DNA from 3 places in the Shewanella sp. SM29 genome. Region 1 is predicted to be linked to each of the others. Evidence: predicted binding sites of a transcription regulator. Region 1 holds the regulator's gene; each other region holds the start of a gene.
What was found. Region 1 encodes LexA, which represses DNA repair genes until DNA is damaged. Its sites were predicted from a motif close to TACTGTATNNNNATACAGTA; they were not measured.
Positions count from the first base shown of each region.

Region 2: the regulator LexA is predicted to act here: its motif matches at 1,547-1,566, upstream of dinG (ATP-dependent DNA helicase DinG).
Region 3: the regulator LexA is predicted to act here: its motif matches at 2,133-2,152, upstream of umuD (translesion error-prone DNA polymerase V autoproteolytic subunit).

Region 1 covers NZ_JAKKRN010000025.1:28,525-32,775, reverse strand. The annotation lists gene plsB (glycerol-3-phosphate 1-O-acyltransferase PlsB) at 1-1,884, opposite strand, end outside; gene lexA (transcriptional repressor LexA) at 2,045-2,665, shown strand; gene L5L77_RS16140 (cell division inhibitor SulA) at 2,662-3,174, shown strand; gene coxB (cytochrome c oxidase subunit II) at 3,613-4,251, shown strand, end outside.
Region 2 covers NZ_JAKKRN010000040.1:6,019-10,269, forward strand. The annotation lists gene L5L77_RS19955 (DNA polymerase II) at 1-1,452, opposite strand, end outside; gene dinG (ATP-dependent DNA helicase DinG) at 1,590-3,662, shown strand; gene L5L77_RS19965 (sulfite exporter TauE/SafE family protein) at 3,672-4,251, shown strand, end outside.
Region 3 covers NZ_JAKKRN010000026.1:15,756-20,006, reverse strand. The annotation lists gene L5L77_RS16395 (hypothetical protein) at 1-366, shown strand, start outside; gene L5L77_RS16390 (Y-family DNA polymerase) at 447-1,700, opposite strand; gene umuD (translesion error-prone DNA polymerase V autoproteolytic subunit) at 1,688-2,122, opposite strand; gene L5L77_RS16380 (SMI1/KNR4 family protein) at 3,019-3,492, opposite strand; gene L5L77_RS16375 (HNH endonuclease) at 3,510-4,251, opposite strand, start outside.

The DNA of each region.
Region 1 (4,251 bases):
ACTCGCAATTAATGACGGTACGATAAATAAGTGAATGATATTGTTACGATAGTAAGTCATAGACACTGCCTGACTCGCTTCGATAGACACTATTTCCCCTAAAGGATCGGCACTAACAACAAACTTGTTCAGCTCTAAACCTTGCTGCACTAAATGCTTACCATCACCTTCGGCAACAGATGTATAAGAAGTGTAAGGCACTTTTTTGAGTAGGGTCAGATACAAATCAAGCTGACGCTCCAGCAGACTACGTTCTAAGGCGTTTTGATCTGTCGCCAGCAAAACTAAGCTAGTCAAAGTCACCGAACTCGCGGCTGCGGCATCATTGATACGCGTCATCACCCGATTAGCCAGCACGTTTACCGCTGGCGTTAACCAACTTGGTTTCTGTTCGGGATCATCGGCCAACTCAGCACGCCAGTTTGGCGCACGCTCATTTAAGAAATTTTGCAGGGTAATAGGCTCGCCAAAATTCACGTAACCTTGGCCAAAATTACCTAATTTGCGAATGGCACCGAACACCTGCCACACAGATTCTTTTTTCTTTTTCTTACCGCTTAACTCTTTATGGTAAGTCGCCACTTCCATCACATGGTCATAGCCTAAATACACAGGCACAAGTGTGACAGGACGTTCAATACCGCGCAGTACGCTGTTCATCGTCATGGCGATCATGCCAGTTTTCGGCGCCAACAGACGGCCAGTACGTGAACGGCCACCTTCGGAGAAGTATTCCACCGAATAACCTTTAGCAAACAGCTGGTCTAAATACTCACGAAATACTGCGGTGTACAGCTTGTTGCCATTAAAACTACGGCGGATAAAGAAGGCACCACCGCGACGGAACATAGGTCCCGCGGGCCAAAAATTGAGGTTAATGCCGGCAGCAATGTGCGGCGGAACCATGCCTTGATAATACAAAATATACGATAACAGCAGGTAATCCATGTGGCTGCGATGGCAAGGCACATAAACAATTTCGTGGCCATCGTGGTGCAGCTGGCGAACTTGCTCGGCGCCTTTAATGTTGATCCCGCTGTAAAGCTTGTTCCACAGCCAAGTTAAGAAACGCTCGGCAATACGCACTAAACTGTCTGAGTAATCAGCAGCGATTTCATCGAGATACTCAATGGCCGTCTCGCGCGCTTGGGTCTCAGAAATCTTTTTACTGGCGGCTTCTTCTTGAATCGCTTTGCGCAGCGACTCAGATTTGAGTAACGAATGAAACAGTGCTTGGCGGTTTGGCAGCACAGGCCCTGTCATTACCTTACGTTGACGACGGAAATGCACGCGTGCAACCCGTGCTAACTTATGGGCAATCCCCATGTCGGTGCCATGTTCGTCAGCCATGTAACGCAGGGATACGGCATTCGAAAACTGCACGAAGTTATGTCGACCTAAGAACAGAATCATCAAGCACTTGCGTAGCCAAGTCGGGTTTTCCCGCTCAAATACGGCCGCCTTCATAGTGTCGTCTTCTTTCCCTGGCGTGCGACCCCAATACAAACTCACGGGCACCAGTTGAATATCCAATTCAGGACGTTCCTTATGCACGGCTAACAAACGCATAAAGCATTCGAGGAAAGGCTCATTACCAGCACGTTCGCCAAACAGTGGCTTACGCCCTTGAAGACAGACAACCCGAGGCGCAGTCACACCATTAGCCACTAGAGGCTCATAAGGGCTTGGTAAACCTAACTTAGCCGTTATTTCGCTCAAAGCAGCTATGTCACTAAGGGATTCTGTTTTCATCACATAAACAAGGGGTCTGGAAGCATCCAGATTCAGATCGGCAAAGGGATCCTGAGGCACCACAATAGTGTGCACTAAGTGTTTTTGGATCCAACGTAATGATTTCAACCAAAGAGAGTCGTGTTTAGGCATTATTCTTATGCAATTAAGTGCGTTTACTAGCCCGATAGAATACCAGACTATGGGCAATATTCGCTAATTCTCTCCAAAATAGCTAAAAAGTGGTTAATACTTGCGCTGCAAATAATACTGTATATACTAACAGTAACTGTATAGAAAAACAGGAAACACCATGAGACCTTTGACGCCACGCCAAGCTGAAATTTTAGAGCTAATTAAACGAAATATTGCCGATACTGGCATGCCACCCACTCGGGCAGAAATCGCAACCCGTTTAGGTTTTAAGAGCGCCAATGCGGCTGAAGAACATCTTAAAGCGTTGGCAAAAAAGGGCTGCATTGAGATCATGCCAGGCACATCTCGAGGCATTCGTCTACCTGCGGAAATCGAAGATTTGACTGAAACAGGTTTACCGCTCATCGGCCAAGTGGCCGCGGGTGAACCTATCCTCGCCCAAGAACATGTTGAACAGTACTACCAAGTCGACCCAAGCATGTTTCATCCCGCCGCCGATTTTTTACTGCGAGTAAAGGGCGACAGCATGAAAAATATCGGTATTCTCGAAGGTGATTTGCTGGCAGTTCATAAAGTAGAACAAGCTAGAAATGGTCAAGTGGTTGTCGCTAGAGTCGATGACGATGTCACTGTTAAACGTTTCGAAAAAAAAGGTAATGTAGTCTATCTACATGCCGAAAATGAAGATTACTCCCCGATTAAAGTGGATTTAGGCTTCCAAAGTTTAACAATTGAAGGACTCGCCGTCGGTGTGATCCGTAATGGAGATTGGCTATGAATAAACTACTTGGCAATGCCCCCCGCCATCCGGGCCTGTGGCTCGATGAAGTCCGTGATGCTGACTATGACTGGCACCATGCGCCCATCGCCTGCATGCCAACTAAGACTCAAGGTCGCCAAGAATTAATTCATCTGAGTGCACAACTCGCTCAGTTAAGCCAACAGGGCCGTTGGTTAGTGCTCATCAACCCTCCAAGTATTGGCTACAAGCAAATGCTCGCCAGCGCAGGTGTGCGTATGGATAGAGTTTTGCTGGTACATGCTAAAGATGAAGTCGAAACCCTGTGGGCGATGGAGAAAGCCCTGACAAGTGGTACGTCCAGTGCAGTCATTACTTGGACTCAATCATTGGATGCGCGGGATAATCGACGCCTACAAATCGTGGCTAAAAGTGCCCGAGCTATGGGCATAGTGCTTGAAGACGTAAACAGTCACTTACATGCCGACGTACGCATTGAGCAAGGCAATCTCTTCGGTCAGCAATCTTTTTTTAGCTCTGTACACTAAATATTCATTTAATTTTTTACCTTGAAAGCCGCCTCACCTATGAATGTGAGGCTTTTTTTTGGCAATTTTTCAGATAATTAGATAAATAAGTGATCTTGATCAATATTTAAACAGCAAGTATGGTTGGTTAAGTCGGTGATGATATATCACCTTCCGTGGTCAATAAGTCGGTGATGATATATCACCTTCCGTGGTCAATGAATCGAGTATTTATCGAACTCGAAGCGCCACTAAAAATAGAGAACAGATTTATTTCAGCAGTATGTGCCAGCGTGGCTAATTACCAGCAGTAACAATACTTGATTAAAAGTAACAGCCGCCAACGCACGTTGAAGTCAAAAAAGCTTTTTTGGGAACTGAAGAGTTTGCATAGAGTTGAGACTTACTGTGTTGCTCTTCTTTGTAGTTGCTATTCGCAATTGGCAGAGGAGAAGTCTTGTGAAGCAATTGTTGTATTGTTTACTCGTGGTGCTTTTCGCACCACCGTTGACCGCCGCGGACATGCGGTTCAACATGACCCCTGGCGTGACCGAGATCAGTGGCAAGGTTTATCACTTGCACATGACCATTTTGTATATCTGCTGCGCAATAGGCCTAGTGGTCTTTGGCGTCATGATTTACGCCATGATCAACCACAGAAAATCCAAAGGCGCTGTCGCGTCCCACTTTCACGAAAGCACTAAAGTTGAAATCGCTTGGACGATTCTGCCATTTATCATTTTGATCTTAATGGCGATTCCAGCGACAAAAACTTTAATCGCAATGGAAGATCCCAGCAACGCCGATCTCACCGTAAAAGTTACGGGGTCCCAATGGAAATGGCATTACAGCTATTTCGATCAAGATATTGATTTTTATAGCATACTGACAACACCCAGAGCACAAATCGAAGGCACCGAAACCAAGGGTGAAAACTATCTATTGGAAGTCGATAAACCGCTCGTTCTACCAATAAACCGCAAAATCCGCTTTCTGATGACTTCAGAGGATGTCATCCATTCTTGGTGGGTACCCGCCTTTGCCATTAAGAAAGATGCCAATCCAGGATTTATCAATGAGGCCTGGACTCGCATCGAC
Region 2 (4,251 bases), on a different contig from region 1:
AACACAGTCAGACTCTGGCAATTGCAAACCTTCAATTAATCCCTTAGGGTCAATCAAAAAGGTACGAATAATGGAGGGATATAGACTTTTAAAATCGAACACTAAAATATGCTTATAAAGTCCCGGCGCAGAATCCATCACATAGCCACCGGGGCTTTCGATCCCATCACTCGCAGGAGCATCGGGTGCGACGTAACCGGCTCGATGTAGATGCGGTAAATACAAATGATTAAATGCCGCCACCGAAGCCCCAACCCGTCCCAGTTCTAAACCTGTTAGTTCAGCTCGCGCGAGGGCGAACTCCCATAATTGAGTATAACTAAAAATATCCCACACCAGACGGCTGTCAGTAAGATTGTAATGCGCTAATGCTTGTTTATTGGCCTTAAACAACTGATCAATTTCTTCAACGCGATTATCCACGTTATGAATGGCCTTGCCTTCACCCAATAATTTCCGTGACACAAATTCCAACGAGAACCGCTCAAAATGATAGAAAGCGGCTTTGAGCCAATCGATACCATCGAGTACCACACGGCCCGGTAAAACTAAGGTTTCTGGCCGAAATTTATTATCGACTTTCCACTCAAGCTTTGCCCCTCCGCGGCCAATGGTGAGCGGAATACGGTGTAATAATGCACGGCGTGACAAGAGTGCGAGGTCAAAACTCACCACTGACCAACCTATGACAAAGTCAGGATCAAACTCATGGAACCACGCGATTAATCGATGAATGAGTGCAGCCTCATCGGCCACCCATTCAATATATTCGAAAGAGTTTGATTCAGCCTCACCCACCATAATCACTTTTTCATAAGTCTGCTTGGGACTGTCTTGATCTTCGTCTCGGCCACTGTCTTGACCATATAGTGCAACCGAATAGAGTAAACCTTCAAAACTACATTCAAAATCCAGTGAGATACAGCGCAAATGTACAGCCGCTAAAGGAGCAATACTCTTAGCCCGCTCGGCGATAAACACGGGCAGCGAGTTAGCCTCAAGACTGTCGCTAGTCGGCGCGTGTATGTTACTCGTCGCAGAGAAATGCCCTAAAAACGCCACATCCAGCGCCACAAACCGCTCGATTAAATAACGCTGTTCGGGGCGAATATCGGCTTCAAATAAAGGGATGTCGGCATCTTTAGCGATGCGCTGTAAGGTACGTAAACTATTGCTAGATTTAGCATAAACACCACTAACCGCGCCGCCTTTAAAGCTTTTGAGCGCTAACGGTACAAACCGCAATGCTTGACCCGGCGTTTGCAACTGCAAAGCCGTGACATCAGTTTGATGACAAAAACAAATGTGTTCAGTGCCTTGCACTTCCACCAGCACAGGGCCTTGGGCGGTAGCCAGATAATACTGCAACACTAAACTCCCATGGCGATGAATCGCATGGCGTGTTAAGACTCGACCTTGTACACTAACGGCCGCGGTAGCCTCTGACTTCATCGCATGGGTTCCCAAATCGCATAGCTAGTCAATTTAGATGGTTTCTCAATTTAAATGCCGCCAAATGGCAGAAAAGTTTCTTAGGCTATGCAATCACTGTTATTATGTACAGCATTAATTCGATAAAGTAGTGACGCATGTTACCTGACAATGTAAAAACCCAGATCCGCGCCATCTATAAGGATATTGCTACCGCCTTGCCTAATTTTAGGCCGCGCCGCGAACAAAACTATATGGTGGCGGAAATCTCCAAGACCCTCGCCGGCGACTACGATAAAGATAGGCGCATCATTGTGGTCGAAGCAGGCACTGGAATCGGTAAATCATTGTCTTACATCCTCGGTACCATTCCACTGGCATTAGCGAGCAAGAAAAAGGTCTGCATCGCTACCGCAACTGTCGCTTTGCAGGAGCAATTACTGCATAAAGATTTACCCTTTTTTCTTGAGCAATCTGGCTTAAATTTCCGCTTTGGCTTAGTTAAAGGTCGACAACGTTATGTATGTCTATCGAAACTGGCGATGCTCATCGGTGACGACAACAGTACACAAATGGCCATGTGGCAAACTAAACCTGACAATAGCCAAGTGGCTATGATGCATGGCCTGTTAAAAGACTATAACGAAGGTCGCTGGAACGGCGAAATCGATACCTTAGCCGTGCCGCTGCCCGATCACCTGTGGCAACAAATCGCCTGCGACAAACACAGCTGTCATCGTCAAGTCGCCAGCCACAGAAATTGCCCGTTCCATAAAGCCCGCGAAGATGTCGATACCTGGGATGTACTCATCGCCAACCACAGCTTGTTATTTGCCGATTTAGAATTAGGTGGCGGCGTGATTTTGCCCGATCCCGAAGACGTGTTTTATGTTATCGATGAGGCACATCACTTACCGATTGTGGCGCGGGATTTCTCCAGTGCGCAGGCCACGCTGAGGGGCGCATGCGACTGGCTCGAAAAAATTGGTAAAACCTGCGCTAAGTTGCAAAACCAAATAAAGAGCAACAACATTATTGCTCCTGCGCAGGCGATGCAGGATCACTTAGGCGATCTTATCGCCCAGCTCAATCAAGTGGCCCACTATTGCGATACCCAGACCAAACACTTTGCCAATCCTGAAAACCGTCTGCGTTTTGAGCACGGCAAACTACCAGAGTCATTACTCATTCTGGCTGAAAACCTTGCAGTGACCTCTAATCTAGCCCTCAAACAGTTTAATAAAATGCTGTCACTGCTGGCCGAAGCGATTAAAGATGGCGATATTCCTAAACATCAATCCGAAGCGCTATTGGCCGAAACCGGATTTATGCTGCAAAGGCTCGAAAACCTGCAGAAATTGTGGAGGATGATGGCCAAGGAAGATAAACATAAAGGTGCACCTATGGCGCGCTGGGTTGAGCTCATCACAGGTAAACAAGTGGATTATCTGTTTAGCGCTTCACCTATCGAAGTCGGCTTTATGCTGGAATCCATGCTGTGGCAAAAGGCCGCGGGCGTGGTCTTATGTAGCGCCACGCTACGCGCACTCAATAACTTTGACCATTTCGTGCATCAAGTAGGTTTGTCACTCAACGATGGCAGTCGTTATTTAGCCTTACAATCGCCCTTCGATTACCCCAATAATGCGACACTTTATTTACCCAAAATGCGCACTGAGCCGACGGATGATGCCTATACGGCTGAACTTGCCGAACAAATCATCACCCTTATTGAAGGCGAAATGGCAACCTTAGTGCTATTCGCCTCCTACTGGCAGATGGAAAAAGTGGTTGAATTACTTGAAGGTAAACTCACCACTGAGCTACTTATCCAAGGCAATGCGCCACGGCAACAGTTGCTCGAAAATCATAAAGCTAAATGCGATAAGGGCGAACCAAGCATCTTGTTTGGCACCGGCAGCTTCTCTGAAGGTCTCGACTTGCCCGGTGATTATCTGACTAACTTGATCGTCACTAAACTGCCCTTTGCCGTGCCAACCTCGCCCGTTGAGCAAGCGCATGCAGAATATGTCAAAGTCAAAGGCGGTAATCCCTTCTTACAACTGACAATCCCAGATGCTTCACGTAAGCTTATTCAAAGTTGTGGTAGATTACTGCGTAAAGAGCAAGATTATGGCCGAGTGACCATTTTAGATAGGCGGTTAGTCACTAAACGCTATGGCAAGTCCTTACTGGATGCCTTACCGCCCTTTAGACGTGTTATAGAGTAGGATTAAAATTTGGAGTTGTTACTCGAGCCCAGTCATTGGGCCCTGTTGGCAGTCATAGGTCTTATCGCTGGATTCATTGATGCCGTCGTGGGTGGCGGTGGCCTATTGTCGATCCCCGCACTGTTAACCTTAGGCATTGCGCCGCATACCGTATTAGGCACCAATAAGTTAGCCGCAAGCTTTGGCTCTTTTATGGCGGCTTGGACCTATTATCGCAAGCACCTCTTTAAACCCTCGTTTTGGTACATGGCTTTTATCGCCACCTTTATCGGCGCGGTATTGGGCAGTTTTTTAGTCTATTTAGTCGATACCCAATGGCTCGAAAAAGTCCTGCCGCTGCTGATCATTGGCATCGCCATTTACAGTTTAGTCAGCCCCAATGCGATGTCAGACGTTAACTGCCAAGCACCAACCAGCAAGCCGCCAGCCAAGCAACAATGGCTACAGGGACTGGCTTTAGGCACTTATGACGGTTTTGCTGGCCCAGGCATTGGCGCATTTTGGACTGTCACATCCGGCTCTTTGTATAAACTGCCTTTACTGCACAGTTGCGGCCTCGCCCGTGCGATGACCTTCACCAGCAACTTGA
Region 3 (4,251 bases), on a different contig from region 1:
AATTCAAGAGGGATACCGACATGGTTTATCATTCCGACAGAAATTGAAAATGATATTTTACAAGGAGTAATAAAACGAGCGGAAACGGATAGATCTTTCATATTACAAGAATTAGTGGCTTTAAAAAAAGAACTATCAGATTTTAAACATACAGGAACAGGCACGCATATCACCATTTACCAACTAAAAAAAATTAGATCACTAACAGATGCCAATTTATTGGTCGAATTAGTGCGAACTGATAACGACCTAAAAAAATTGAAAGTTGATGTTTTTGATATGGACAATAAAGGAACAAGAACCAAGGATCCAATATCTCTTTTGGGAGAAAAGCTACATCTATCATTGGTGCGCCAAATTGATTAATGAAATTCTTCCCTAAATTACGGAGACTAGTCCTTATGATTTCGTTATTACGTAGCGTTCAGATCAGTCACATAATCCAGCTAGGTCTTAATCGTGGGTATATCTGACCAACGTGTGGTGTACTTCGGTGATAAAAACTGGCGACGCATAGCCCAATGCTGATCATTCCCCTGCGCTGCAACATGTAACACATCATGACCATAGCGCTGATTGAGCACATCGAGGACTTCCATTAATTTAGGATCACTTTTCGGTGCATTAAACAAATCGTGTTGCTGCGAAGCTTTGGCACAAAGCTCAAGTAAGCCAACCCCAATACGATAATAACGCACGCCTGGGCGATAGAGTTTTGATAGTGCCTCACTGACGGCGGCGCAAAGTTCACGGCTATCATCGGTCGCACAGGCAAACTGGACAACCTTCTTAAAATACACGGGCTGCTGATCATGCGGCGAGTTTGCTGCAAATACCACCATCGATTTACAGAGAGAACCTTGCTCGCGCGCCTTGGCCGCAGCAATACCTGCATGTTTGGCTAACGCTTGGTGTAAATAGTCACGGGTAGTTATTCGCTCACCAAGGCTACGTGTGGAAAATATTTGTTGCTTATCAGCTTTAGTATCATGCCACGTTTTACAGATCTGGCCATTGAGCTCGCGCACCGTTCGTTCGACTTCAATTGAAAAATGTTGTCGCGCCACTTTCGGCGCAAGTTGCGCCAAATCATAGGCAGTATGCACACCCAGTAGGCCCAGTTTTACAGTTATCTTACGTCCAATCCCCCAAACCTCATCAACTGACATCAATTTTAGAATTTCAATCCGCAGTGCATCGTTATCGATAACACAAACACCCTGATATTGGGCCAATTGTTTCGCGGCATGGTTAGCCAACTTAGCCAGGGTTAATGTCTCACCAACCCCCACACACACCGGCAAACGGCACTCACGCCAAACTGTTCGGCGCAACTGAGCACAATGTGCCGTTAAGTCTGCAATTGCAGCACAGCCTTTAAACGACACAAAAGACTCATCGATGGAGTACACGTATTGCTCGGGTGCGAAACGCCCGATCACTTGCATCATTTTTGCAGACAGATCTGCGTACAATTCATAATTAGATGAAAACACCTGCACATTATGTTGTTTGCACAGATATTGCTGCTCAAAGTAAGGTGCAAATTTTTTCACCCCTATGGACTTGGCCGCACGATTTATGGCGACACAACAACCATCGTTGTTACTGAGCACAATCGCGGGAAGTCCGCGCAGGTCGGGCCTAAAGACCATTTCACAGCTGACATAAAACGAGTTGGCATCAATTAGTCCGAACATGGTTGACTCAGATATCTTTCTAGCAGATTTGAATGCTCATGAAGTCGGATTGATTTGATGATCACCCCTTCAACCGAGAAGGTATCTGCATCATCGATAGCAATGGACGTCATGTTTTGCTGTTGATCGATAGAAACCAGTAAACGGCGTTTTTCATCGAGGAGCTTTACGGTAAATTCACCGTTATAACTCGCCACGACGATAGCCATGTTGCGACGTTGAGCGGCGCGGTCTATCACTAAAATGTCACCATGATAAATGCCTACCCCCTCCATCGAACGACCAGCTGCGCGGCCAAACCACGTAGAACTAGGATGCTCAACCAGCAGTTGATCAAGACTCAAGGGTAATTCTACGTAATCAGCCGCAGGGCTTGGAAACCCCGAAATTCCCGCACACGCATTGCATGTGATGAGTTTCATAGCACTAAAACACTGTATAAATAATCAGTAATAATAGCAGTAAATAAATAAAAATCTAAAATTTCGATCCTGCTGCCGGTTCCTGACTTTTTTCGGTGGGTAATCGCCGCGCTCTTTGCGGTGTTATCCACAAAAAATCAGGGTTCGGTGGCGAGTTGCTTTTCTCTTAAATGGTAATGTGTAATGGAAAATCGGTAAACAATGGCAGATATAGCCGCTTTTGTTGCATAAATCTGGTTAATACCCGCAGATTATTGGCCACTTGTTGCAGATTACTTGGTAAGCTCATGGCAACTGTCTAGAACCACGGTGAACAGCTCCTAGACAGCCAGCCCCCGCAAGGGGGCGTTCCATCTTTATAAGTGCCAAGAGACGACAAAGGATACAAATGACGATTAAGAGTGAGTATCTTCGTGTCATTTTAATTGGACATAAACGTGCCAGCAGAAGAACTGACACGTAATGGGACAAAACCTTGCTAGATTTTTTACTCTAATTCATTGGTTTCGGATTAATATTTGTAAGGCGATTATTGAACGTTAGTATTAAACCCGATAAACAAGCTATCCATTTTCTTGCATGAACTTAAGCGAGTGATCTCCAAAACTCATTTGGTCAAAACTCGCAGCAGACTGAGCAGCTAAAAATGGTAGAAGTGATCACTCTTAGACAGCAGAAGCGATCAATTGCACCAGCACCACCAATTAGTGGCGCAGCTCCCAATTTCGTACACGGCTGTTAAAGGCTGCCCACTTCTACTGGTCACGACTGCCCAAGCTGCTGGTTACATTGCCCAGTTTCAGGCGAGAAAAAGCTCTAAGGAAATGGGGCTGAAAAACACAAAAAATATGCCAGTCCTCATTATTTCTATTCTTATGCATGAACAAGCTGGATAATTATTTCAAGCTTTTTAAAAAGTCAGGATCAATCCATACTGACTCAACTTGTCCTTCTTTTAACTCGACACTATCAGGGTCAAACGGCATCAAGGCATCTAAAAATTCATAAATACTACTTGCCAACTTGATCATATTTTGTGGTTCTTCGTGATCCCAAAAATAAACTGATTGCCCTTGGTCAAGATCAATAACAACGTAATTACCACCTTCAGCCACTGCTACTGGGAAAACTCTTTTCCCAACATGATCCAAATATTTACACTCTCCACCAATTTTAGAGATTGGGATCAACTCATTAACTCCTGACTCATTATTTGGGCTTACAGTGAAAATATTTATTTCAGGCTTCGAACCATTGAACTCTAAAAAAAATTTTTTCAAGTCGTCAGGTATGGAATAACCCAAAGCCTGAGCCAAAAGCTCTATGTCTTTTGGCTCAATAGCTTTTGGTTTAGAAAATTTTACACTCATTAAGAAAACTCCCGAATTTATTGATTACGTAATACCGCAGCCCCACCTGTGTGACGGGCTGCGTTATGTATATCTTTTGGTATGAGTTGCATCGTTTTAGCGTTTTCAACGTGATGCCAAAGATACCCTTCTGGCGTATTTTTTAGACCGACAGCTTTATTAGCCATTGCTGCATCTTTTGCGTAGTTACCAGTCAACCCTTTAATGTCAACCTGAGCCTTAGAATAAGGTGAAAAATCAGGAAAACCTTTCTCATTGAACTTTACACCTGAAGGGTGAGTACTACCCGCATATTGGCTATTGACTGGCTTCCTTCCATTAATAAGTGGGATATTATCTGCACTCTCTGCCACACCAGACAGCCTCATCTCAACTGCTGTTGCATCATCTGCATGAGTAGCAATGGCCTTCATTGGCATTAATATGACACTTTTGAGCCCCAATCCTAGCAAATCATCAACAAAGATTGAAGGAATGACTTCACCACTGCCGCCACAAGGATACCCCCTACAAAACTCCGCCATCTGAACAACATAATCTGGTAATTTATATGGTTCTAAATAATTTGAAACAGAATTGATATACTGAATTGACTCCGCCGTAACGTCTGCCAACCCGTTCACCTCACAGGTCTGCAAATTTGTAGGCAATTTCTCTTGCACCAGAGCTGCGCCATTACTGATTTTAGTGGGTTCAGATCTGGTTTGCTTTTTCCCTGAGTCACCGGAGCCATACTCAATAGCTGAGCAGAATACACCA